Linked DNA regions of Glaciimonas sp. CA11.2. The protein of the gene in region 1 interacts with the protein of each later gene in a pairwise test. Links are inferred from orthologs where the notes say so. Each region holds a gene or a part of one and is shown in the gene's direction. Other genes may lie near its edges. The genes, in order: RGU75_RS08685, ftsA, ftsZ and RGU75_RS15615.

Region 1 (7,750 bases):
GCCGGCACGATTTAAGTCAATACCGGTCATGCCTTGATAGTCTTCGTGGAGCGATTTTCCTGCATCTTCTTCCAGATGCGCGCGCGTCAGCTGAACCGAGCGAATTTCGCTCTTTCCGTCTTTTTCCATCACGAACGACACCTTGCCACCTTGTACAACCGGAATCTCAAACTGACTGATTTGGTAGCCTTTAGGCAAATCCGGATAAAAATAGTTTTTGCGTGCAAAAACGGATTGTGGCGCAATGACCGCATCGACCGCCAGACCAAACTGGATAGCGCGCTCAACGGCGCCACGATTAAGAACCGGCAATACACCGGGTAATGCCAGATCGACCGGACTGGCCTGGGTATTGGGTTCAGCGCCGAATTGCGTAGAGGAGCCACTGAAAATTTTTGATTTGGTCGAAAGCTGTGCATGCGTTTCAAGACCGATTACGACTTCCCATTGCATAATTTTCTCGTTTCTTTTCTGTACGTGCGCGATGGGCCTTATTGACCATATTGAAAGTGTCGCCAACTCAGGCAATCGCGCACAATGCTGTGTTTATTCTTCGTGACGGCACGTGCCGGTTTTTAAATTTACCGACAATTCCGTAAAATTTACTCTTGAGCCGCACAACGCCGGACAGCTCGGTTTAATGCTTAACGTGTCACCATCGCGTTGCAAGCGGATACTGCAGTTTTTGCCATGATTATAAAAATCAAAACCACGTCGATCTCGTGCCGCCACTGGATCTTTTAGGGTGACACGCCAGCCCGGTTTATCGCCACTCTGGGTGACTTCGGCGACCGGTTCGTCGCTTTCATCCACGCTGCAATCGAAACCGTGCATCGTCCGATACTGATCCGACTCCCAGCGAAAAGTTTTTATCTTGGCGCCATCCAAATGTATTTCGCCTTCGTCGGCCAAAATAACTTTTTCACCGCCTTCAGTATGGGTCGTATTGCAGCCAAATTTGGTCTGCAATTCTTGCGCATACACGGATGTCGACAGTAGCGTTATGGCCAGTAGGATCAGCATCGTAACAAAATAGCGGTGCAAACAGGTGTGGATGACGCGCATGGCGAATTTCTCGTTTCGGTTAGTTGGGCGACCGCAAATGCCAGTCGGTTACGCGTTGATATTGGTGTGCAACGTTAAGCAGCTTCGCTTCATCAAAATAGCTTCCGATAATCTGCAATCCAACCGGACGCTGCGCATTTTTTTCTCCCTGCCCAAAACCGCATGGAATCGACATGCCTGGCAAGCCAGCCAGACTACTCGATAAGGTATAAATGTCGGCTAGATAATTCGCCACAGGATCATTCGCTTTCGCGCCTAAATCCCACGCTACGGTAGGTGATACGGGGCCCATGATGACGTCACATAAACGGTTAGGGCCAGTTAGTGCCTTTTGAAAGTCTTCTGCGATCAGGCGACGGATTTTTTGCGCTTGCAAATAATAGGCATCGTAATAACCGTGCGACAACACGTAGGCACCTACAAGAATACGACGTTTGACTTCTTCGCCAAATCCCTCAGCACGCGATTTTTGATACATATCGGCCAGATCTTTGTAATCGGCTGCGCGATGTCCGTAGCGGACGCCATCGAAGCGACTCAGATTGGACGACGCTTCGGCTGGCGCAATCACGTAATACACGGGAATTGATAGTTCAGTTTTCGGGAGTGAAATATCGACCAGAACGGCACCCAATTTTTCGTACTCGCTCAAGGCTGCGCGCACCGCTTGTTCAACGTCGGGGGCGAGGCCGCTACTAAAATATTCTTTTGGAATGCCGATTCGCAAACCTTTGATATCGTCGTTCAGGCCAAGAGTAAAATCTTCTTTTGGGCGCTCCAGACTGGTGGAGTCGCGCGGATCAAATCCAACCATCGCATTGAGTAACAAAGCACAATCTTCTGCAGTTTGAGCGATGGGCCCGGCCTGATCCAATGACGAAGCAAAGGCGATCATGCCGAAGCGAGATACGCTTCCGTAGGTCGGTTTGATGCCCGTGACGCCGCATAGCGACGCGGGTTGACGGATTGATCCGCCCGTATCGGTTGCGGTGGCCGCTGGCGTTAATCTTGCGGCCACAGCCGCTGCCGAACCGCCTGATGAGCCGCCCGGAATCGCGGTTTTATCCCAAGGGTTTTTAACGGCGCCGAAATGGGAGTTTTCGTTCGATGAACCCATCGCAAATTCATCGCAGTTCAGCTTGCCCAGGTGCACCATGCCGGCATCTTTAAAATGCGACACGACGGTTGCATCGAAAGGGCTGACGTAATTTTCCAACATTTTGGAGCCGGCAGTGGAACGCCAGTCACGCGTGACAAAAATATCTTTGTGCGCGATCGGTAGGCCGGTCAAGGGTGTGGCGTTATTTTGAGCCAGCCGTTGGTCGGCGTTGCGCGCTTGTTGCAAGGTCAACTCGGGGTCTACGTGCAGAAAAGCATTGAGATCACTTTGCTGAATACGTGCCAAAAATTGTGTAGTCAGTTCCACAGAAGAAATTTTCTTATCGTGAAGCAGTATCGACAGTTGTTTAAGAGTTTTTGTATGCATGTGATGGAAACTTGCCGGGTAAATAAGGAATGATTCATTCGCTGCACATCGTCCGAATTAATTGCATTAATCGTAAGATACGGACAAAAGATGTGTTTTCAGCAATTCATATTTCCTAGGGTTTTCTGCCGGTGAGTGTTGCGCAAATGGCACCGGTTTGCCGTTTTATTATATTTTCGATGCACGGATGGTCGCTCCATGATGCGTCGAAAATAGCGCGCCTGACGTTAGTGAATAGTGGTTATTGGGTTATTGCAGATAAATAATTAAATGAATTAATTAATTTATTTATCACTCGAGTGCGTTATATTTCTTTAAAGAAAATTATTCGATGACTTTTGGAACGAGATAGAGGCCGTCCTCGGTTGCGGGTGCAGTGCGTTGGTAATCCTCGCGGCGGTTGGTTTCGGTAACAACGTCGTCGCGCAGGCGCAATGAAAGATCTGTCTGCAGCGCGGCAATCGGATGACTTAACGGCTCAACACCCGTGGTATCAACGGCGCTTAGCTGTTCCACCAATGAAAAAATGCCATTTAGTTTATCTAAGGTGGCCGTGGCCTGGTCTTCGGTCAGCTCAAGGCGGGCGAGATGGGCAATACGTTTAACGTCGGAAAGGGCTAGAGACATATGTTTTGGTGGCGCAAAATGCGCTGCTGAAAGTGTTGTATGAAGGTCTTTAATGTCGATAAAACTTCTTAAAGCTTTGTAAAAGGCCAGCATTTCTAGCCTTTTGTCGATCAATGTCTTTCAAATTATAAGGTAGAATGTCGGGTCCATGCCGCATGTCGCAGAGGTGCTGCTTTAAAAACACTCGGAAAACAGCTTAGGCCAAGAATGTGGTTGCAAATATTGCAACTATAATGCGTTGTTAAACGTGTCATATTTAGGGTTGGGCCGGTTAACTGATTTTTAAAGAGCGCTGAAGAAGGCCATGCGCTGATAATAGATTCCCCTTATAAAACGCTTAGGCGCACCATTGTTGCGCATCAGGACAATTCATGTTTGGATTTTTACGCAGTTACTTCTCGAACGATCTGGCGATTGATCTAGGTACCGCGAATACGCTTATTTATGTACGTGACAAAGGCATCGTTCTCGACGAACCCTCTGTGGTTGCTATCCGCCAACAAGGCGGTCCCAATGGTAAAAAAACAATTCAGGCGGTAGGGCGCGAAGCCAAGCAAATGCTGGGTAAGGTTCCTGGCAATATCGAGGCGATCCGGCCGATGAAAGACGGCGTTATTGCCGATTTCACTGTCACCGAACAAATGCTTAAACAGTTCATTCGCATGGTTCACGATACGAAGATGTTCAGGCCTTCGCCGCGGATTATTATCTGCGTACCTTGCGGTTCTACACAGGTTGAACGCCGTGCAATTCGCGAGTCGGCATTGGGCGCGGGCGCTTCTCAGGTATTCCTGATTGAAGAGCCAATGGCTGCAGCAATCGGTGCAGGTTTGCCGGTTTCTGACGCGACTGGTTCAATGGTGGTCGATATTGGTGGTGGCACAACCGAAGTCGGTATCATTTCATTGGGCGGCATGGTCTACAAAGGCTCAGTACGCGTTGGTGGCGACAAGTTTGATGAGGCTATTGTTAATTACATCCGTCGCAACTACGGCATGTTGATCGGTGAACAAACCGCGGAAGCAATCAAGAAAGCTATCGGTTCTGCATTCCCGGGTTCTGAAGTGAAAGAAATGGAAGTAAAAGGGCGCAACTTGTCGGAAGGTATTCCGCGTTCGTTCACTATTTCCAGCAACGAAATCCTGGAAGCGCTGACTGATCCGCTCAATAACATTGTTTCTGCAGTAAAAAATGCCCTTGAACAGACGCCTCCGGAACTTGGTGCGGATATTGCCGAAAAAGGCATGATGCTCACGGGTGGCGGCGCTTTGCTGCGTGATTTGGACCGCCTGTTAATGGAAGAGACCGGTTTGCCGGTCATCGTTGCCGAAGACCCATTGACTTGCGTGGTCCGCGGTTCTGGCATGGCGCTGGAACGGATGGACAAGCTGGGATCGATTTTCTCGTACGAGTAATTCACCTAGATAGGGTGTGCTGCCATATCTTCATGCTTCGGCTTTCGATTTAAGGCAGTGCAACGATGGCTGAGACGGTTTTTTCCGGACTCGGCCCTTCGTGTCGATGGGCGAACAGCCACGGTGCTCCGTGGTCGTCCTTGATTATTTGGGGTGATTTTCGGTGATCCGCAGTTGTTTGCGGCTCGCTTGATACTCTCGTCAGGCGATCATTTTTAGTGCATTTTTCTTCAATTTAGTCACCAATAACCTGTTTGCCATCAATGGAATACAGCCCGCCTCCCCTCTTTAAGCAAGGTGCTTCGGCACGCGGAAAGGCGATTGTTTGTACGTTGCTGGCGCTCACGCTGCTGATCGTCGACGCGCGTTTGCATGCGCTCGTCCTTCTGCGACAGGCAGTCAGTACCGTGCTTTATCCGGTCCAGGCCGTAGCGCTCATGCCGCGTGATGCTACCTATCGGATGATCGATTATTTCTCGACATTGTCGTCGGTAGAAAAAGAAAACCGAGAATTGCGTACCGTACAGGCATCGCGTGCGCAGCAATTGCAACAAGCGCAATTGCTGGCAGTAGAAAATGTTCAGTTGCGTAAGTTGTTGGGTGCGCAACAACAACTGGCAGTGAAATCGGTAATGAGTGAAATTCTTTATGACGCGCGTGATCCCTTTACGCGCAAGGTCGTGGTTGATCGTGGCTCCCAGCAGGGCGTTCTTACCGGACAGCCGGTCATTGACGACGCGGGCATTGTTGGGCAGGTCACTCGCGTATTTCCTTTTACCTCTGAAATCACATTGTTAACTGATAAAGATCAGGCTATTCCGGTGCAGGTTTTACGGAATGGTTTGCGAAGTGTCGCGTATGGTCGCGGTCAATCCGGATTTCTCGATTTGCGTTTTATGGCGGCCAATGCAGATGTCAAAAAAGACGATGTATTGGTGACCTCGGGCATCGACGGCGTGTATCCGCCCGGCTTGACCGTCGCGAAAGTGGTTTTGGTTGAAAATAAATCTGCCGATGCATTTGCACATATCGTCTGCGCACCTGCGGCCGGGATTGACCGCCACAGACAACTACTGATTTTGCTGGTTGATCCAAAACCGGCACCGCGCCCGGATGATATTGTCAAACCGAGTAGTGGAAAAGTCGATACGCTGAGCAAGCGCCGCTTGACTGACAGCCCTAGAGAAAAAGCGCAAGAAGCAGCAAACGCGGCGAGTGAAGCCGACAAAGAAGCGAACAAAGATGCGATGAAGAATGCCGCCCGCGATGCGAAGGCCGAGCTTGCGCGAAAAAAATTGCAGGAACGTAGCCGATGAGTCGCCCACACTATATTTTATTGCCTGCTAATCCGCTTTTTATCGGGATGACGTTACTGCTGGCTTTTTTTCTGAACCTGATGCCTTGGGGCCAGTTGCCGGGTGTGCCTGATTTTGTTGCATTGGTATTGGTGTTCTGGAGCATTCATCAGCCACGCAAGATCGGCATCGTTATCGCGTTCTGCATGGGATTGCTGGTTGATGTGCATGATGCAACGCTGTTGGGGCAAAATGCATTGGCGTACACACTACTTTCGTATTTCGCAATCATGATCCATCGGCGCGTATTATGGTTTTCGCCATTGGGTCAGGCTCTCCACATATTACCGTTACTCTTGTTGACGCAAGCGGTGCAACTCGTTTTGCGTCTGATTATCAGTGGCAAATTTCCCGGCTGGTTGTTTTTTACGGAAAGCCTGGTCAGCATGCTTTTATGGCCATTGCTTAGCTGGATGTTATTGGCACCGCAACGACGTGCCATCAATCGTGATGATAATCGACCGATCTAATTATGCGACATCGCTTTGGGCGACGCCGGTCGCTCTTCTCTGCGCCAGAATCTCACGGTGCAAACCTCATGACAGAATTTAAGAATACGGAACGCGAGCTACATAACTTCCGGATGCGGATCACCGCTGCGGTGGTATTCGTGTTGTTTTGTTTTTCCCTCTTGGTGGCGCGATTTGTCTGGCTGCAAATTATTCGTCATGACGTTTACGCAGCGCAAGCCGAGGAAAATCGCATTTCGTTAGTTCCTATCGTTCCCAATCGCGGACTGATTCTGGATCGTAACGGTGTCGTGCTGGCGCGCAATTATTCTGCGTACACGCTTGAAATCACGCGCTCCAAAATCAACGGTAAACTTGAAGATGTGATTGATGATTTGTCCAAGTTAATCGACATTGAGCCGAAGGATCGGCGGCGATTCAAAAAATTGATGGATGATTCAAAAAGCTTTGCCAGCTTGCCTATTCGCACGCGATTGACTGACGAAGAAGTGGCAAAGTTTACGGTACAACGTTATCGCTTCCCCGGCGTTGATGTTCAGGCGCGCTTATTCCGTGAATATCCACTCGGCGACGTCGCCGCGCACGTGATCGGCTATATCGGACGCATCAGTCAAAATGACGCCAAAGCAATCGATGAAGGCGACGATGCGGCTAATTACAAAGGTACCGATTATATTGGCAAGGAAGGCCTTGAAAAGAGTTACGAAAGCCAGCTTCACGGCACCACCGGTTACGAAGAAATCGAGATATCAGCGAGTGGGCGTGCCGTGCGAACTTTATCGCGTACGTCGGCCATACCCGGCAAAAATCTGATTCTTTCCATTGATATTGAATTGCAAAAAATCGTGCAGAAAGCCTTTGGTGATCATCGTGGTGCGCTGGTGGCAATTAACCCTGCAACGGGCGACATTCTTGCCTATGTGTCGCAACCAAGTTACGATTTGAATCTGTTTGTCGATGGCATTGATCAGCAAAGCTGGAACGAACTACTCAATTCTCCAGACCATCCGCTCATCAACCGGCCAATGAATGGTGCGTATCCTCCGGGTTCTACCTACAAGCCATTTATGGCCTTGGCCGGGCTTGAACTAGGGAAGCGTACACCACAGCAAACAATCAGAGACATGGGATTTTTCATGCTCGGAGGTCATCGTTTCCGCGATGATAAGGTGGGTGGCCATGGCGTGGTTGATATGTATAAGGCGATTGTTGAATCCTGCGATACGTATTTCTATATGCTAGCCAACGATTTGGGTGTCGATGCGATTCACGATTTTATGAAGCCGTTTGGTTTCGGACAGATCACAGGGATCGATCTCGAACATGAGCGCA
Region 2 (3,826 bases), 230 kb from region 1 along the record:
TGCGCACCTGTTCGATCCGGCTGAACGTAGTCTGGCGGAATTGGCCGCTGAAAAATTTGATCGCGTCTTCATTGCGTTGCACGGCCGCTTTGGCGAAGACGGCACGCTTCAAGGAGCGCTGGAACAACTCGGTATTCCTTACACCGGTCCGGGCGTGATGGCATCTGCGATTGCGATGGATAAGGTAATGAGCAAGCGCGTCTGGCAGAGTCTCGATTTGCCAACACCACGTTTTCTTGTCCTGGATTCCGCGAGTGTATCGAGCGACGAGCTGCGTCAATTGCCGGATGCGCTTGGCTTGCCATTGATGCTCAAAGCCCCGCATGAAGGTTCGACAATTGGCATCAGCAAGGTAACCGGTTACGCAGACATTGATGCTGGTTTCGCCTTGTGTGCAAAATACGATGAAGTGGTCCTCGCAGAAGAATTTATCAGCGGACGCGAGTTGACTGTGCCAGTGTTGGGCGCAGGTCGGACCGCGCGCGCGTTACCCATCGTAGAAATCCGTGCACCGGATGGTAACTATGATTATCAGCACAAATATTTTACCAATGACACTACCTATTTATGTCCGGCGCCGTTAGACGACGTATTGACGCAGCGCATACAGTCATTAGCGGTACAGGCTTTCAATGCACTTGGTTGCAAGGGGTGGGCAAGGGTTGATTTTATGTTACGGGATAGCGACAACGCCCCGTTCATTTTAGAAATCAATACATCGCCGGGGATGACAAGCCACTCGCTGGTGCCGATGTCAGCCAAGCAGGATGGATCAAGTTACGAAGAATTATGTGTGGAAATACTGGCGTCAGCATCACTGGAATTGCGGCACGAGAGCAACGAGACGCCAATCTGAAAAGGTTGATATTTCGGTCAGGACACATTTTAACGAATTTAATACGTAGCAAATACGAGCGATAAAGATAGCAATTATGTGGCAAGACATCAAAATATTGAACGTAACTTCCAATGCCCTGATTGGGCTGGTTTTGCTCGTCTTGTTAGCCTCCGGTGTATGGTGGCTGGCCCAACGGCCTATGTTTACGTTAAAGGTTATCCGGGTTGAGGGAGCGGGGCAAGGCGAGATACGTCGGGTTAATCCATTGACGATTCGTGCCAGTGCTTTGCCGCGAATTAAAGGTAATTTTTTTACAGCGAATCTGGATGCGGTACGCGTAGCGTTTGAGTCGGTTCCATGGGTACGCAAGGCCTCGGTGCAACGCGAATGGCCGAACCAATTGGTCGTCACGATTGAGGAACACCAGCCATTAGGCACGTGGGACGACGATGGACGGTTGTTATCGGTTAAAGGTGATTTGTTTATTGCCAATCTGGATGAGGCAGAAGAGGACGGCGATCTGTTGAAATTTGGTGGTCCAATCGGTAGTGAGAAAGACGTTCTTGCACGATTCATGGATTTCAAGAAATGGTTTGCGCCGCTCAAATTAACACCTACAGATGTGGAGCTTTCTCCGCGTTATGCATGGAGCGTTAAATTGGATAACGGTATGACCGTGGCGCTTGGGCGGGAACAAAACAAGGCAACCTTGCAGGATCGTGTTGGCCGGTTGGTTGAGATTTATCCGCAGTTGTTGTCGCGTTTGCAGGACCGGATTGAAAGTGTGGATATGCGTTATCCGAATGGTCTGGCGTTAAAGGCGAGTGGCCTTGGTGCTGGATTGGGAAATAAAAAATAATAAGCGGAATATTATGACTAAAGACGCAAAAAACTTGATCGTTGGCCTTGATATCGGCACTTCCAAAGTGGTGGCGGTAGTAGCTGAGGTTCTGCCTGATGGACGACACGAAGTGATCGGGCTCGGTCAGCATGAATCCAGAGGCTTGAAAAAAGGGGTAGTGGTTAATATTGAGGCCACAGTAGAGTCGATCCAGCGTGCGCTGGAAGAGGCTGAATTGATGGCGGATTGCAAAATCCGCAATGTGTATACCGGTATTGCCGGTAGCCATATACGCAGCTTTAATTCCAGTGGCATGGTGGCGATCAAGGACAAGGAAGTAACGGCAGCAGATGTCTCGCGTGTGATCGAAACAGCGAAGGCTGTCAACATTCCGACCGATCAGCAATTGCTGCATACGGTGCCGCAAGAATTTATCGTCGATAGCCAGGACGATGTGCGTGAACCAATCGGGATGAGCGGTATCCGACTTGAGGTCAAGGTGCATATCGTTACCGGCGCAGTGTCGGCGGTACAAAACATTGTCAAATGTATTCGCCGCTGTGGTTTGGAAGTATCGGACCTGATTTTGCAGCCAATGGCTTCGGCCGATGCGGTGCTCACTACTGATGAAAAAGAACTTGGCGTCGTGCTGGTTGATATTGGTGGCGGTACAACCGATGTAGCGGTATTCACGGAAGGCGCGATTCGGCATACGGCCGTGATCCCGATTGCCGGTGATCAGATCACCAACGATATCGCGATGGCGTTACGGACGCCGACTGCGGAAGCGGAAGAAATCAAGTTGCGTTACGGCGTCGCAAAACAGATTCTGGCTGATCCGGGCGAAACGTTGGAAGTACCAGGTCTGGGTGATCGCAATTCGCGCACGCTGTCACGTCAGGCGTTGGCTGCCGTGATTGAACCACGCGTCGAAGAATTATTCGCACTAGTGCATCAAGTTGTGCGTGAGTCGGGGTATGAAGAGGTGCTCTCTAGCGGCATTGTGTTGACCGGTGGATCGGCACTGATGCCCGGCATGATCGAGCTGGCAGAAGATATCTTTTTGAAGCCAGCACGTTTAGGCACGCCACACTACAACGGCCAATTGGCTGACGTGGTGCGCAGTCCGCGTTACGCGACGGTGCTGGGTTTGCTGTTGGAGGCGAAAAAGCAGTATCTGCGTGGCTATATTGTGACGCGTCAGGAAGGCTCTGCGAAGGCAGTCTGGCAACGTATGAAGGAATGGTTTTTAGGGAATTTTTAAGTGTTGGAATGTGGTGTAGATGGGGTCAGACACAACTTCTGAAGTTGCAGTAAAAGGTCGAGGCAGTACAAAGAAGCAAAGTAGAAGCAGCAGATGTGGCAATACATTATTTAAAATTGGCGTGGTTAATGTTATTTGTGTAACGCGCAGTTGTCAGTTGCTAGGCCTCACACCGCGTGATGCCTATTGACTGGATGCTGCAACTTTATAAGGAAACATCATGGAAATCGATATACTTGACAATGCAACGCTGGGTACCGTGATTAAAGTCGTTGGCGTCGGTGGCGCTGGTGGCAATGCGGTTCAGCACATGATCAACAAAGGTGTCTCGGGAGTCGAGTTTATCGCTGCCAACACCGATGCCCAGGCGCTGAAGCACTCCAAAGCGCACAACGTTATCCAGATCGGTGAGACCGGTTTGGGTGCGGGGATGAAGCCTGAAGTAGGCCGCCAATTAGCGGAAGAGTCACGCGCGCGGATTGAAGATGCGCTGCGTGGTGCGCACATGGTATTTATTGCGGCCGGTATGGGCGGCGGTACTGGCACCGGTGCCGCGCCAGTCGTCGCACAGATCGCCAAGGAACTTGGCGCGCTGACAGTGGCGGTGGTGTCCAAGCCATTTTCGTACGAAGGTCAAAAATGCATGGACCTCGCTGACGAAGGCTTGGAAGCGTTATCACAACACGTTGATTCGCTGATCATCATTCTCAATGAAAAACTGGAAGAGATTTACGAAGACGACAGCATGGTCGAATGGCTGGAACACGCCGATGACGTACTCAACAATGCCGTCGCCGGGATTGCAGAAATCATCAATGTGCCGGGTCATATCAACGTCGATTTCAATGACGTCAAGACGATCATGGGTGAACAAGGCAAGGCG
Region 3 (7,751 bases), 230 kb from region 1 along the record:
TCACTACTGATGAAAAAGAACTTGGCGTCGTGCTGGTTGATATTGGTGGCGGTACAACCGATGTAGCGGTATTCACGGAAGGCGCGATTCGGCATACGGCCGTGATCCCGATTGCCGGTGATCAGATCACCAACGATATCGCGATGGCGTTACGGACGCCGACTGCGGAAGCGGAAGAAATCAAGTTGCGTTACGGCGTCGCAAAACAGATTCTGGCTGATCCGGGCGAAACGTTGGAAGTACCAGGTCTGGGTGATCGCAATTCGCGCACGCTGTCACGTCAGGCGTTGGCTGCCGTGATTGAACCACGCGTCGAAGAATTATTCGCACTAGTGCATCAAGTTGTGCGTGAGTCGGGGTATGAAGAGGTGCTCTCTAGCGGCATTGTGTTGACCGGTGGATCGGCACTGATGCCCGGCATGATCGAGCTGGCAGAAGATATCTTTTTGAAGCCAGCACGTTTAGGCACGCCACACTACAACGGCCAATTGGCTGACGTGGTGCGCAGTCCGCGTTACGCGACGGTGCTGGGTTTGCTGTTGGAGGCGAAAAAGCAGTATCTGCGTGGCTATATTGTGACGCGTCAGGAAGGCTCTGCGAAGGCAGTCTGGCAACGTATGAAGGAATGGTTTTTAGGGAATTTTTAAGTGTTGGAATGTGGTGTAGATGGGGTCAGACACAACTTCTGAAGTTGCAGTAAAAGGTCGAGGCAGTACAAAGAAGCAAAGTAGAAGCAGCAGATGTGGCAATACATTATTTAAAATTGGCGTGGTTAATGTTATTTGTGTAACGCGCAGTTGTCAGTTGCTAGGCCTCACACCGCGTGATGCCTATTGACTGGATGCTGCAACTTTATAAGGAAACATCATGGAAATCGATATACTTGACAATGCAACGCTGGGTACCGTGATTAAAGTCGTTGGCGTCGGTGGCGCTGGTGGCAATGCGGTTCAGCACATGATCAACAAAGGTGTCTCGGGAGTCGAGTTTATCGCTGCCAACACCGATGCCCAGGCGCTGAAGCACTCCAAAGCGCACAACGTTATCCAGATCGGTGAGACCGGTTTGGGTGCGGGGATGAAGCCTGAAGTAGGCCGCCAATTAGCGGAAGAGTCACGCGCGCGGATTGAAGATGCGCTGCGTGGTGCGCACATGGTATTTATTGCGGCCGGTATGGGCGGCGGTACTGGCACCGGTGCCGCGCCAGTCGTCGCACAGATCGCCAAGGAACTTGGCGCGCTGACAGTGGCGGTGGTGTCCAAGCCATTTTCGTACGAAGGTCAAAAATGCATGGACCTCGCTGACGAAGGCTTGGAAGCGTTATCACAACACGTTGATTCGCTGATCATCATTCTCAATGAAAAACTGGAAGAGATTTACGAAGACGACAGCATGGTCGAATGGCTGGAACACGCCGATGACGTACTCAACAATGCCGTCGCCGGGATTGCAGAAATCATCAATGTGCCGGGTCATATCAACGTCGATTTCAATGACGTCAAGACGATCATGGGTGAACAAGGCAAGGCGATGATGGGGACGGCAACTGCGCACGGCGTTGACCGCGCACGTCTGGCGGCAGAGCAGGCAGTTGCATCGCCATTGCTGGACGGTATCGATCTGTCGGGTGCACGTGGCGTGCTGGTCAACGTCACCGCAAGCCGCAGTCTCAAAGGTAAAGAAATCAAAGAAGTAATGGCTACCGTTCGTGCGTTTGCTGCACCGGACGCATCGATTGCACAAGGGATCGCTTACGACGAAACCATGGGCGACGATATCCGCGTTACCGTGGTCGCAACCGGTCTTGGCCGTGCGCGCAAATCGGTTCAACTGGTGCAGCCACAAATGTTGCGCACGGGAACGCACAACGAGCCGATGATGCAACACGGTCACGCCAATTCACATTCTGTCGGCCACGGTAGTTCGTCGTTTGACGGGATGAAAGCGCCAGCAGTATGGCGTCGTGAATCTGCGTCGGACACAGTACGCGCTCTGGAAAAGAATGGCATGGAAACATATGACATTCCGGCTTTCTTGCGCAAACAAGCGGACTAAGCAAGCCGACTAAGCAAGCGGACTAACCGAAAATGGCTATTGTTATTTGAAGCAAGACCAGTCAACGGTTGGTAGCGGTTTGTCCGCCAGGAAACGTTGACTGTAAATCGCTTCAACCTCTGCAGAAATGTGGGGAACAAGGCATACTTTAGAACGTCGCGACCTTTTTGGCGCGGCGTTTTTTTTAATCTTTTTATTTAAATATTAAGATTAAAAATTTAAGAATAAAAAAACAGACGGTAGTTCGTTGAGTGTAAGAATTCAGCGGATAAAGTGTTAATAGATTATTTGGCTGCGCCATAAAGTGGCGAGCAATTCTTATCCATTTTGTAGTACCAATAAAACCACCCAGATATAAGGACAATCATCATGACAATCAAAATCGGCGATACCTTGCCTGAAGGCCAATTAGCAGAATTCATTGAAACAGAAACGGAAGGTTGTTCGTTAGGACCAAATACTTTTAACGTCAGTGATTTAGTAAAGGGCAAGAAAATTGCCTTGTTTGCTGTGCCCGGTGCATTTACGCCGACCTGTTCGGCAAAGCATCTGCCCGGTTATGTTAAACACGCCGCGGAATTCAAAGCGAAGGGCGTAGACGAAATTTGGGCCATTTCAGTCAATGATGCGTTTGTTATGGGCGCTTGGGGCCGCGATCAAAAAGCGACCGGTGCCGTGCGTTTGCTAGCTGATGGAAATGCATCTTTCGTAAAGGCGTTGGGTCTGGACGCAGATTTTAGCAAAGCAGGCATGGGAATACGCTCACAGCGTTTTTCTGCGTTTATTGATGATGGTGTAGTTAAACAATTGAACGTTGAAGCGCCGAAGACATTTGAAGTATCGACGGCGGAAGTACTGTTGTCGCAAATATAATATTGAGTCGGTTGCGACCCATTTGCTGAACGAGTTATTGGTAATTAAACGGCGCGATTGCGCCGTTTTTTATTGGGGCTCCTATAATTAGCGCATTTTGCGTCGAAGATGGCCCTAATCCGTGTTTTTTATCCCACAATGACCACACTTCGTTACAGTCGCTGTTGGCGGCAACATCTATAATGATGACATGTTGAAACAACGCACCATCAAAAAAATTGTCAAAACCGTCGGTATCGGATTGCATTCCGGAACCAAGGTTGAGTTGACCTTGCGCCCGGCAGCGATAAACACCGGTATTGTTTTCCGTCGTATCGATCTCGATCCAGTCATTGACTTTCCTGCAACCGCCACTGCGGTGGGCGACACGCGAATGGCGTCAGTGCTGTCCAAAGATGGTCAACGCGTATCGACGGTCGAGCATCTGCTTTCGGCATGCGCAGGTCTCGGCGTTGATAATTTATACGTGGATCTGACCGCGGAAGAAATTCCCATCATGGATGGTTCTGCCTCGTCTTTTGTGTTTCTGCTGCAGCAGGCCGGTTTGGAAGAACAAGGCGCGGCGAAAAAGTTTATTCGAGTCAAAAAAACGGTGGAAGTCAGGGAGGGCGAGGGCGACAAGGAAAAATGGGCGCGGCTCGAACCTTGTGACGGTTTCAAGCTGAAATTCTTTATTGAATTTCATCATCCTGCTGTCGATGGGACAGGACAAACCGCCGAAGTTGATTTCAGTTTTGAGTCCTATGTGAAAGAAATTGCCCGTGCGCGCACTTTTGGGTTCATGCAGGATGTTGAAACTCTCCGAGGAATGGGCTTGGCGCGTGGTGGTTCATTAGAAAATGCGATCGTGATGGACGAGTATCGTATTTTGAACAGTGACGGCCTGCGCTACGAAAATGAATTTGTGCGGCACAAGATATTGGATGCTATTGGTGATTTGTATCTTATCGGCCATCCGTTACTTGCCAGTTACACCGCTCACAAGTCCGGTCATGCGATGAATAATCAATTATTGCGCGCACTGTTGGCACAACCCGATGCGTACGAAATTGTCAGCTTTGAAAACCTTGCATCTGCACCTGATACGTATCAGCGTCAGGTTGAGCAGGAATGGGCGTTGAACTAAGCAGCATTGTCTCGTTAGCGTGGATCAGGTGATTAAATTTTCACTTTGAGCGCTAACGATGGACTTTTTTTGCTGCATCATTAATTCCCACCATCCCACCATCCCACCATCCAATTCCTACGAGATAGATTGTTTAATTGGCAATTTCTTTTATCGTGTCTAATGGCATGCCGCAGTCATTCAGCGTAACCATGAATATATTCGGTCTGCGCGCTTTATCTACTCTGTTCGTCTGTGTATCTTTTGACCATTGCGGCAAGAGCCGCTTTCAATGCTTCGTTGCGCGGCGACTCTTCTAATGCTCCAGCCAGATGCGCGAATGCGGAAACTGCAGTCGGCGTGAGGCTAAATTGTTTAATTGGCGTTAATTTTTGTAGGCTTTGGCTTACTTGTACTTTGATCCGAATTCCATTAACCTGCCAGTTCTCCGCAAGTAAATAATTCTGAAGTTTTGGTAGTTGTTGTTTTAACTTCGTTGCTAATGCCGCGTTTGGGGCCGAGAGAACTAGTTGGCCTGATTCAAAATGCAATACCTCGCACGCTTCAAACATGCTTGGTAAGCCAGCGGCACACTGTTTTTGTAAAGCCGCCATACGAGTAAGGGTTGGCAGCAGCGCTGCCATTTTGTCGTTGTCGCGCAGGAAGTCAGTGGCCTCTCGGGAGATCCATTTGGACGACTTCGAACCGGCCGCTTGCATAAATGAAGAGGAAAATGAGAGTTTGCGCATGATCACGAAACGATATCACACCTATTACGCGAAGGGCGATCTAACCGCTATTGGCGAGCGGCCGCGATGCAAGTAATTCTTCTGCATCCCCGTTTCTCTCGTGCTAAATCGATCACATTAGGTGGTCGTCATATTGCAATGTTGATCGTGTTATTTCTGATAGCGGTATTATTGACGACGGTGTTGCTGTATTTTCTGACATTTCGTTATGCTGGTAGCGTATCTATACCTTTTATGAAGACGCCAGTCTCCTTCAGCAACACTGGGAGTGTTCCTGACAATGATAAATTTTTGAAAGAAAATCTCGCCGCAATGGCCATTAAATTAGGTCAGATGCAGGCGCAGTTGCTCCGCCTTGATGCATTGGGCGAGCGCGTTCAGGGTTTGGCGGGTGTGAAGCCGGAAGAGTTTAATTTCAAAGGGACACCGGGAACTGGCGGCGCAGAGCCGTCCAGCATGAATGAACGGAAGTCACGGGCGTTCGGCATTACTGAGTTCCAATTAGCGCTGGATTCGATGGCGCGTGATATTGGTCATCGGGCCGACTATATGGATGTGCTTGAATCCACATTAATGAGTGACAAAATCAAAGCAAAGCTGTTGCCGACCAACCAACCGGTTGCAGTAAATTACAACTCATCCAGTTTTGGATGGCGAGTGGATCCTTTTACCGGCCGCAGTGCGTTCCATGAAGGGTTGGATTTTCCGGCAATGACCGGCACGCCGATTGTTGCAGCCGCAGCCGGAGTAGTTATTGCCGCAGAATATCATCCGGCCTACGGCAATATGCTCGAGATTGATCACGGCAACGATATCGTTACTCGTTACGCACATGCCTCCAAATTATTGGTAAAAGTGGGTGATATCGTGCAACGCGGACAACATGTTGCGGATATTGGCAGTACCGGACGTTCTACTGGACCGCACCTCCATTTTGAAGTCAGAATCAAAGGCGGCGCTCAGGATCCGCGCAAGTTTCTTGCGGCTGGTACCGATCAGGCAAAAATGGCGGTATTGATCGGGAGGTAGTTAATTTTTTGATACTTTATTAAATGTCAATATACAAAAGTCTGATACAAATTGGATAAGGGGGATTGTTTCCTCGCGCATAACCCCAACGTGACGGAGGTCACATGATAAAATCTTGTACTTATGCGGTTATAGGACTTAAGTAAAACCGCCTCAGCGGAGTCATGCCTACCAGCGTTACATCCCTAATGCCATCTTTATTAGGGCTAGCTGAGACCATTTTGCATACATCCTAAGTTATAGTCTTACGGCCTGGTTTTAGTGATTTTGGGCTTGTTATGTATTTTGTTCGCTTCGCCTTCCTTAATTGTTTAAGGCTCGCGCTTCGCCTTTACGTTAATGGCTGATATAAACGGAGCAGTTTGTGTGAAAACGCGCAATAACTCCGATACTTTTTTTAGAATCCAAGCATGTCATTACTGACCCAGATTTTCGGTAGCCGCAACCAGCGACTGCTCAAGCAATACCAAAAAACTGTAGGCCAAATTAATGGCCTCGAGTCGACAATGGAAAAATTGTCGGACGCGCAGTTGAAAGCTAAAACGGCCGAGTTCAAACAGCGCATCACCGATGGTGAAAAGCTGGATGATATGTTGCCGGAAGCGTTTGCAGTGTGTCGTGAGGCTGGCAAGCGGGTTCTCAAAATGCGCCATTTCGATGTCCAACTAATTGGTGGCATGGTGCTGCATTACGGCAAAATTGCCGAAATGGGCACCGGCGAAGGTAAAACGTTAATGGCAACGTTGCCAGCGTACCTGAACGCCTTGTCAGGCAAGGGCGTTCACGTGGTCACAGTGAATGATTACCTCGCACAGCGCGACGCTGAGTGGATGGGGCGCTTATATAGTTGGCTTGGATTGACTACCGGTGTGAATTTGTCCGCGGTAGAGCATGACGACAAGCAAATTGCTTATTTAGCTGATATTACTTACGGAACGAATAACGAATTCGGTTTCGATTATCTGCGCGATAACATGGTGTTTGAAGCCGGTGATCGTGTGCAGCGGGTGCTGAATTTTGCGATTGTTGATGAAGTCGACTCGATTTTGATCGACGAAGCGCGGACGCCACTGATTATTTCTGGTCAAGCTGAAAATCACACCGATTTGTATCAAAAAATTAACTCCTTGCCGCCGCTACTGACACTACAAGTTGGTGAAGAAACGCCTGATGGCAAAGGTAAAGTTGAGATTCCGGGCGACTATACCAAGGATGAAAAAGCGCATCAGGTCTTGCTGACCGAAGCCGGGCATGAAAAAGCCGAGCAAATTTTGACCAATATGGGTCTGTTGGCAGAAGGCGCGTCGCTGTATGACGCGGCTAATATCAGTCTGATACATCATTTGTATGCCGCTTTACGCGCGCATTCCCTGTACCACAAGGATCAGCATTACGTTATTCAAAACAACGAAGTCGTTATCGTCGACGAGTTTACCGGCCGCATGATGCAGGGACGTCGCTGGTCAGATGGTTTGCATCAGGCGGTTGAGGCCAAAGAAGGCGTTCAGATTCAGAACGAGAACCAGACCTTAGCGTCGATCACGTTCCAGAATTATTTCCGTATGTACGGGAAACTGGCTGGCATGACCGGTACTGCCGATACAGAAGCCTACGAATTCCAGGAAATCTACGGTTTGGAAACCGTGGTTATCCCACAAAATCGTCCGAATCAGCGTAAAGATCGCCAGGATCAGGTTTATAAGACTTCAACTGAAAAATACAACGCAATGCTGATCGATATTCAGGATTGCTATGAGCGCGGACAACCAGTGCTGGTGGGTACTACTTCCATCGAAAATTCAGAGTTGCTGTCAGGTATTCTGGATAAAGCCAAATTGCCGCATAACGTTTTGAATGCCAAGCAACATGCACGCGAGGCGGAAATTATTGCGCAAGCGGGTAGTCCGAAGGCAATTACGATCGCCACCAATATGGCGGGT
Region 4 (7,756 bases), 1.6 Mb from region 1 along the record:
TGCCGCAGATTGAATTAGCGGTGGGCGAAAATGCGCAAGGCGAAGTCACTGTGATGGTATTGCGCATTATGGCGGCGTTGAGCGCGGAGGATGAAGTTAAGCTGAAGGCGTTCGCCGATGAGTATCAGGTCCAGTGGTGGCTCCAAACCGGGGCGCCAGAGACAGCAGCGCCGTTTTATCCTGCGCAGAGCGATCTGTATTACACGTTGCCTGAATTTAATATCCGCATGCCGTTTAAGCCGACTGACTTCACGCAAGTCAATCATCAGATCAATCGTGTATTGGTAGCAAAAGCAATACGTTTGTTGGGCTTATTGCCGGAAGAGCGGGTTGCTGATTTGTTTTGCGGTTTAGGTAACTTTACGTTGCCACTCGCAACGCTGGTACGAGAAGTGGTTGGCATCGAGGGTAGCGAGGCGTTAGTTGTGCGCTCGAGAGAGAATGCGGTCGTCAATCAATTAGGCGACAAAACCACTTTTTATTGCCGGAATCTCTTCGAGGCCACCACTGGAGATTTTATTGCACTCGGTAAATTCGACAGAATGTTAATTGATCCGCCAAGGGACGGTGCGGCGGCAGTATGTGCAGCCATAGTCGGATTGGCAGACTCAAATCGTCACCTTATGCCGAAACGCATTGTGTACGTGTCTTGTAGTCCATCAACATTGGCGCGTGATGCTGGGACGTTAATTCATGGCGGATATCGATTGTCTCAGGCGGGTGTCGTTAATATGTTTCCGCATACGGCCCATGTCGAATCGATTGCCGTATTTGATTTGGTTGAAGCGACCGCATAGCGTTAATTGCAAATTGTTAAGTCCTTTACAAATGTATAAACGTTAAAAAGCCAACCTCAAACGGTTGGCTTTTGAATAGGTATTTCGCGTCTACAGCTAAATGATTAAATGTAATATTAGTTCCGATTGCCACCAAAAATCCCTAGCAACGATAAGAGATTAACAAAAATATTATAAACATCAAGATAGATGCTTAATGTTGCGCGAACATAATTAGTCTCGCCACCGTTAATAATTTGTTGCACGTCGTATAAGATGTAGGCCGAAAAAATCGCAATAGCAATGACTGATACTGCCAAATAAAGTGCTGGGATTTGTAAAAAGATATTCGCCACACTTGCCACTATTATAACGATCAAACCAGCAAATAACCATTTCCCCAGGCCAGAGAAGTCGCGCTTGGACACTGTAGCAATTGTTGCCATGACTGCGAATACGATCCCGGTACCGCCGAACGCCATCATAATCAGTGTTCCACCATTCGAAAACCTGAGCGTATGTTCAATCAGTCTCGTCAGCATCAGACCCATGAAGAACGTAAAGGCTAACAGGACGACTACACCCCAGCCGGTATCCTTGGTTTTTTCAATAGCGTAGAAGAATCCGAAAGCAATTGCCATAAACGCAACAAATCCGATCATCGGATTGCCGGAGAATAGATTGAAATTGAGTTGTACGCCAACCCAGGCACCGCCAATTGTTGGAATCATCGACAGCGCGAGTAGCCAATAGGTATTACGTAGCACGCGATTGCGAACGCCGCTTAGACCTGCGGTGGTGCCCGTTGGTGCGTAACGATGTTGCTGATTTGAATTCATGATTATCCCTTTTTTAACAGCGTGAACATAAGCTGGAAGTAGCATAGCACGTTGTGGTAAGACTATCTTTGCCACGGCCATCAAGCCTTATAGGTCGTTCGTTAATTCAGACAGTTTTCAGCGTCAGAGGTTCTATTGGGGTGTTAGGTCGCGGTGATATGGTTCTCTTGCAGGTGTTTCGTGGTAAAATCTAAGGTTGATTGGATTATAAAACAATCCTTCTAAAACATGGCATTAATGCATGATTTTACCTAACACAATTTCAGCCAATTTCGCATAGTTCTGACTAGCACCGTCTAGTATCAATGCAATTGAAGATGTAATTGAATAACTTACACCAGTTTGACCTTTCTATATTATTGGAGTTTTTTTAAATGGCAATTGAACGCACCCTATCGATTATCAAACCAGACGCAGTCGCTAAAAACGTCATCGGTCAAATTTACAGCCGTTTTGAAACAGCTGGCCTGAAAATCATCGCTGCGCGCATGATGCATTTGTCCCGCGCCGAAGCAGAAGGTTTTTACGCTGTGCACGCTGCTCGTCCATTCTTCAAGGATCTGGTTGATTTCATGATCTCTGGTCCTGTTATTGTGCAAGCACTGGAAGGCGAAAACGCTATCCTGACGCACCGTGACCTGATGGGCGCGACAGATCCAAAGAAGGCCGATAAAGGCACGATTCGTGCTGATTTCGCAGATTCGATCGATGCAAATGCAGTTCATGGCTCCGATGCCGCTGAAACAGCTGCTGTTGAAATCGCTTATTTCTTTCCTGCTTTGAACGTGTACTCACGTTAATTCGCAAAGCACGAATTAGTAAGGTGTTAATAAGTATCAAGTCAGTACGTGCAATGAAGCACAGATAATTGATAAGTTAGTAAGTTGTAGTACGTTGATCCGCCTGACATTTGCATTCATTTTTTGCATTTGCACACGGATCAACAATTAGATGGAATCTGTCATGACAGCTCTCACCAACCTGCTGGATCTGGACCCTGCGCAACTTGTCGACTATTGCGGCGAATTGGGTGAGAAGCCGTTTCGCGCTAAGCAATTGCTACGCTGGATACACCAGTTCGGAGCAAGTGATTTCGACGCAATGACCGATCTGGCCAAGTCCTTACGCGACAAACTGGCCACGCGCGCGATGATCGCCGCACCGGCCGTAATTAGTGATCATATTTCCACAGATGGCACCCGCAAATGGTTGCTGGATGTCGGACAGGGTAATGCTGTAGAAGCAGTATTCATTCCCGAAGAAAATCGGGGCACGCTGTGCATTTCGACTCAGGCTGGATGTGCCGTAAACTGTCGTTTTTGTTCAACTGGCAAGCAAGGTTTTAGCCGTAATTTGACCGTGGGTGAAATCATCGGTCAGTTATGGATGGCTGAATTTGAGCTCCGCAAATCAAAAAATATTGACCCTGGTCCAAAAGGTGAGCGCCAGATTACCAACGTGGTAATGATGGGCATGGGCGAGCCATTACTAAACTATGAACCGACCGTTACTGCCTTGAAACTGATGTTGGACGATAACGCCTACGGCCTTTCTCGCCGCCGCGTTACGTTGTCAACCAGCGGCGTGGTACCGATGATTGACAAGTTGTCGCAGGATTGTGCTGTGGCGTTGGCCGTCTCATTACACGCTTCCAACGATGCTTTGCGGGACGGATTAGTGCCACTAAATAAAAAGTATCCACTTAGCGAACTGATGGCATCTTGCCGACGCTATCTGGAGTTTGCACCGCGCGATTTTGTAACATTTGAATATTGTATGTTAGACGGCGTTAACGACAGTGATGCTAACGCCCGCGAGTTAATCGCTCTGGTCCAGGGACGCAGTGGTAGCGAGGCAGTGTCCTGCAAATTCAATCTCATACCGTTCAATCCGTTTCCAGAGTCTGGTCTTAAACGGTCTAATAATCCGCGGATAAAAGCATTTGCACAGATCCTCATGGATGCCGGAATCGTCACAACGATACGCAAGACGCGAGGCGATGATATCGATGCCGCATGCGGGCAGCTAGCCGGAGAAGTGCAGGACCGCACCAAAGTCCAGGAGCGCATGCAAAAAATGGCCGAGTATCAGCAAAAATTTGGTAAAAATTTCGGTCGCATTGTTGAGGTCTCTGAGTGAAATCAAGGTGCATGAGTATTCTCATCATGGCTACCGTTGCGATGTTGACGTTGTTGGCGGGCTGTACATCGCCATCTGGTGGCAACTTTGCGAATAAAACCGAACCGGGCGCGCGCCGCGAACTTCCAACCAATTCTGATCTGACTGAAGCGCAGCGGCGTGCCCGTATCCGCCTGGAATTGGCGGTTGGTTACTATGGTCAGGGTCAGTTGGAAGTAGCGCTGGATGAAGTGAAACAGGCGATCGCCGCAGATCCTGAGAACGCAGATGCTTATGGCATGCGCGGATTGATCTATATGGACATGGGCGAAGTCGGCTTGGCCGACGATAATTTGCTCAGGGCGCTTAAGTTAGCACCTAACAATCCTGATATCGCCAATAACTATGGTTGGTTTCTTTGTAAAAATGGACGAGAAAAAGAGTCAATCGCTTATTTTCAAAATGCATTGAAGAGTCGTTCTTATCTTTCTCCCGCTAAGGCGCTCACTAACGCTGGTGTCTGTAGCCTAAAGTTGAGGGATGGCATCAGCGCAGAACGGTATTTTTTGCAAGCATTTCAGTTTGACGCCGGCAACCCTCTGACTAACGTTAACCTGGCTTTGATTGCCGCAGATCGCCATGACACTGAGCGGGCGCGTTTTTATATGACGTTGGTCACAAAAATAGACGTACTGAGTGCGGATGTCTTATGGAGCGCCATTAAGGTTGAACGTAAGTTGGGTGATCGCGTAGCGGAAACAAATTTGGTGACGCAGTTGCGTCGAGTCTATCCAGGATCTGCAGAATATGGATCCTATCAGCGCGGAGTTTTTGATGAGTGAGCCGGACCAAACTATTACTAATATCACCGGCGAGGAAATAATTCAGGGTAGTGATCAGGTAGCCTCTGTAGGGATGCAACTGGCGTATAAACGTCAGCAAAATGGTTGGTCTATCGATGATGTCGCCAACCAGCTGAAGCTGGCACCGCGCCAAATTCAGGCGATCGAAGCTGACGACTACGCTGCCTTGCCGACTATTGTGATGACACGTGGATATATTCGGTCCTACGCAAAGATGTTAGGACTGGATCCAGCGACGATTTTACCGAGCACCGTGCCTGTCATGCCGGTAAAAACCCAAATTTTGGGCAAGCAACCTACCAGCGCGACGATTTTTTCTGAGTCGCGGCTACTGTTGGGGGGGCGTAATCGAATTCCTTACAATTGGATTTTCGGCGCTATTGCTTTAGTTTTGATCGGTATTTTAGTGGCGGAGTTTGGTGGTTTTTCTGCATTGCGTCGACCGTTCGGAGCAACAGCTCCGGTATCGGCTGCGAATCATGTAGAGGATGGGGTGCCGTCGAGCCAAGTAAACACGCCCGCCGCACCAGCATCAAATAGTCATACGGTGATTGCTACTGAAAGTGTTTTAGCGCCTCTCGATGCCGTTATTGCAGCGGTCAAGCCACAAGAGGCAACCGCTGCAATTCCAGCTGCCCTAGCGGGAGCTAATATTTTAAAATTAACGTTCAAGCAGGATTCCTGGGTTGAAATAAGGCGTGCCGATAAAAAGATTCTTTTCTCTCGCGTAGGAAAAGGCGGTAGTACCGAAACATTTGATATTGATCAGCCTGTGTCCGTTGTGATTGGTAATTTAGCGGGCGTTGATGTGACTTTGCGTGGTGAAGCAGTCGATCTGAAAGCTGGCACTAAAAACAATATTGCCCGACTGAATCTGAAATAATTCTGAAAGCGAACCATCCATGTCGGATTTGAATTCTCCAATAGCCTCTGGTCCCGGTATTCGTCGCATCAGTCGCACAGCCATTGTCAGTTATGGTAAGCGTCAAATATTGATCGGCGGCGGTGCGCCCGTTGCAGTGCAGTCTATGACAAATACAGATACTGCGGACGCCATTGGAACAGCGATTCAGATCAAAGATCTGGCGCGCGCAGGATCTGAATTGGTTCGTATTACCGTCGACAGGCCGGAAGCGGCGGCAGCCGTGCCAGCTATTCGTGAGCAACTTGATAAAATGGGAATTGATGTCCCGTTGGTAGGGGACTTCCATTACAACGGCCACACCTTGCTCAATGATTATCCCGAGTGCGCGCAAGCGTTGTCTAAATATCGGATTAATCCGGGCAATGTTGGTAAAGGTGCCAAGCGTGACACCCAGTTTGGCCAAATGATCGAGATAGCTTGTAAATACGATAAGCCTGTCCGGATTGGTGTAAATTGGGGCAGCCTTGATCAAGCTCTATTAGCGCGCATCATGGATGAAAATGCGCAACGAGATGAACCGTGGGGTGCTCAGGCAGTCATGTACGAAGCATTAGTGACGTCTGCTATCGAAAATGCCATTCGTGCAGAAGAGCTGGGTCTGGCGGCAAATCGTATTATCTTATCGTGTAAAGTTTCTGGAGTGCAAGATTTGATTGCGGTGTATCGCGAATTGGCGCATCGCTGTGATTATCCTCTGCACTTAGGACTGACCGAGGCTGGTATGGGAAGTAAAGGGATAGTTGCCTCCACAGCCGCATTGTCTGTACTGTTGCAGGAAGGAATCGGCGACACGATCAGGATTTCACTCACCCCTGAGCCGGGTGGTGACCGTACGAAAGAAGTTGTTGTGGCGCAAGAAATATTGCAAACAATGGGCTTGCGTAAATTTGCCCCAATGGTGATTGCTTGCCCAGGATGTGGGCGGACTACTTCGACTGTATTTCAGGATTTGGCAGATAAAATTCAGACTTACCTGCGCGATCAGATGCCAGTGTGGAAAAAGGCTTATCCCGGGGTTGAAGGCATGAACGTCGCAGTCATGGGCTGCATCGTAAATGGTCCCGGTGAATCCAAACATGCGAATATCGGGATTAGTTTGCCCGGCACTGGAGAATCTCCTGCCGCACCAGTTTTTATTGATGGCGAAAAAAAGATGACGTTGCGCGGGGAGCGAATTGCTGAGGAATTCCAGGGCATAGTGCTCGATTATGTTAAAAAACGCTACGCCACTCAAGCTGTGGAGTAGCCAAGTTCCAAGTTGTGCAGCGCTGTTTAGTATCAAGCCTCATCAAATTTATGAATACTTAAGTGAGCATTAAAAAGAATGTCCGAATCTAAAAAAGTTGAAAAAATTGTTGGCGTAAAAGGGATGAATGACATCCTGCCTGCTGATGCGGCTTTGTGGGAGCTGTTTGAAAATACAGTGGAGTCGGTCCTGAAAAGCTACGGCTTTCAGCAGATTCGTACCCCTATCGTCGAACCTACCGCTTTGTTTTCTCGCGGTCTTGGCGCGGTTACCGATATCGTCGAAAAAGAAATGTACTCATTTACTGATTCGATGAATGGTGACAATCTAACCTTGCGCCCAGAGAGTACCGCGAGCGTCGTTCGCGCTGCGATTGAGCATAATTTGACTTACGATGGCCCTAAGCGGTTGTGGTATAGCGGCCCTATGTTTCGCCACGAACGTCCACAGCGTGGGCGCTATCGTCAATTCCATCAGGTCGGTGCCGAGGCAATTGGCTTCACTGGACCGGATATCGACGCAGAACTTATCATGCTTTGTCAGCGTCTTTGGGATGACCTGGGGCTCGACAACATTAAACTTGAATTAAACTCAATCGGTGACGCCGAAGAGCGAAATCGGCATCGCGTCGACTTGATCGCTTATTTTGAGAGGCACAGCGAGGTGCTGGATGCTGATGCGCAACGTCGCTTGCATTCCAATCCTTTGCGTATTCTGGATACCAAAAATCCGGCTATGCAAGATATGGTCAACGGCGCGCCGCAATTGCTCGATTATCTGGGTGAAGCTTCGCGTGCCCATTTCGATGGCGTACAAAAAATACTCAATCACAATAACATTCCGTTCACTATCAATCCTCGTTTGGTGCGCGGTATGGACTATTACAATCGTACAGTTTTTGAATGGGTGACAGATCAACTCGGCTCCCAAGGTACGGTTTGTGGTGGTGGACGCTATGATCCGCTGGTCGAAATGTTCGGCGGAAAATC

Evidence for each region.
Region 2: the proteins of RGU75_RS08685 (region 1) and ftsA interact in binary tests that used the Escherichia coli proteins (3 or more experiments, as listed by UniProt). The link is inferred for Glaciimonas sp. CA11.2 from one-to-one orthologs.
Region 3: the proteins of RGU75_RS08685 (region 1) and ftsZ interact in binary tests that used the Escherichia coli proteins (3 or more experiments, as listed by UniProt). The link is inferred for Glaciimonas sp. CA11.2 from one-to-one orthologs.
Region 4: the proteins of RGU75_RS08685 (region 1) and RGU75_RS15615 interact in binary tests that used the Escherichia coli proteins (3 or more experiments, as listed by UniProt). The link is inferred for Glaciimonas sp. CA11.2 from one-to-one orthologs.

Annotation. Positions count from the first base shown.
Region 1 is NZ_JAVIWL010000001.1:2,026,891-2,034,640, forward strand. The notes cover bases 2,612-5,571. They hold RGU75_RS08685 (rod shape-determining protein), read left to right. Parts: upstream 2,612-3,549; coding sequence 3,550-4,593; downstream 4,594-5,571. Other genes in these bases: gatC (Asp-tRNA(Asn)/Glu-tRNA(Gln) amidotransferase subunit GatC), read right to left, coding at 2,876-3,178; mreC (rod shape-determining protein MreC), read left to right, coding at 4,857-5,571. Also shown: Asp-tRNA(Asn)/Glu-tRNA(Gln) amidotransferase subunit GatB, read right to left, coding at 1-453; RGU75_RS08670 (hypothetical protein), read right to left, coding at 547-1,065; Asp-tRNA(Asn)/Glu-tRNA(Gln) amidotransferase subunit GatA, read right to left, coding at 1,085-2,551; more of mreC, read left to right, coding at 5,572-5,909; rod shape-determining protein MreD, read left to right, coding at 5,906-6,418; mrdA (penicillin-binding protein 2), read left to right, coding at 6,487-7,750. UniProt on the Escherichia coli protein: Forms membrane-associated dynamic filaments that are essential for cell shape determination. Acts by regulating cell wall synthesis and cell elongation, and thus cell shape.
Region 2 is NZ_JAVIWL010000001.1:2,257,833-2,261,658, forward strand. What follows is about bases 876-3,826. They hold ftsA (cell division protein FtsA), read left to right. Parts: upstream 876-1,710; coding sequence 1,711-2,943; downstream 2,944-3,826. Other genes in these bases: RGU75_RS09660 (cell division protein FtsQ/DivIB), read left to right, coding at 933-1,697; ftsZ (cell division protein FtsZ), read left to right, coding at 3,164-3,826. Outside these bases: RGU75_RS09655 (D-alanine--D-alanine ligase), read left to right, coding at 1-856. UniProt on the Escherichia coli protein: Essential cell division protein that assists in the assembly of the Z ring. May serve as the principal membrane anchor for the Z ring.
Region 3 is NZ_JAVIWL010000001.1:2,260,129-2,267,879, forward strand. The notes cover bases 1-2,961. They hold ftsZ (cell division protein FtsZ), read left to right. Parts: upstream 1-867; coding sequence 868-2,055; downstream 2,056-2,961. Other genes in these bases: ftsA (cell division protein FtsA), read left to right, coding at 1-647; RGU75_RS09675 (peroxiredoxin), read left to right, coding at 2,425-2,928. In the rest of the region: lpxC (UDP-3-O-acyl-N-acetylglucosamine deacetylase), read left to right, coding at 3,119-4,054; RGU75_RS09685 (hypothetical protein), read right to left, coding at 4,270-4,782; RGU75_RS09690 (M23 family metallopeptidase), read left to right, coding at 4,849-5,811; preprotein translocase subunit SecA, read left to right, coding at 6,222-7,751. UniProt on the Escherichia coli protein: Essential cell division protein that forms a contractile ring structure (Z ring) at the future cell division site. The regulation of the ring assembly controls the timing and the location of cell division.
Region 4 is NZ_JAVIWL010000001.1:3,605,017-3,612,772, forward strand. What follows is about bases 3,544-6,509. They hold RGU75_RS15615 (RodZ domain-containing protein), read left to right. Parts: upstream 3,544-4,540; coding sequence 4,541-5,479; downstream 5,480-6,509. Other genes in these bases: rlmN (23S rRNA (adenine(2503)-C(2))-methyltransferase RlmN), read left to right, coding at 3,544-3,754; pilW (type IV pilus biogenesis/stability protein PilW), read left to right, coding at 3,766-4,575; ispG (flavodoxin-dependent (E)-4-hydroxy-3-methylbut-2-enyl-diphosphate synthase), read left to right, coding at 5,499-6,509. In the rest of the region: 23S rRNA (uracil(1939)-C(5))-methyltransferase RlmD, read left to right, coding at 1-797; RGU75_RS15595 (Bax inhibitor-1/YccA family protein), read right to left, coding at 914-1,615; ndk (nucleoside-diphosphate kinase), read left to right, coding at 1,990-2,415; more of rlmN, read left to right, coding at 2,579-3,543; more of ispG, read left to right, coding at 6,510-6,767; hisS (histidine--tRNA ligase), read left to right, coding at 6,846-7,756.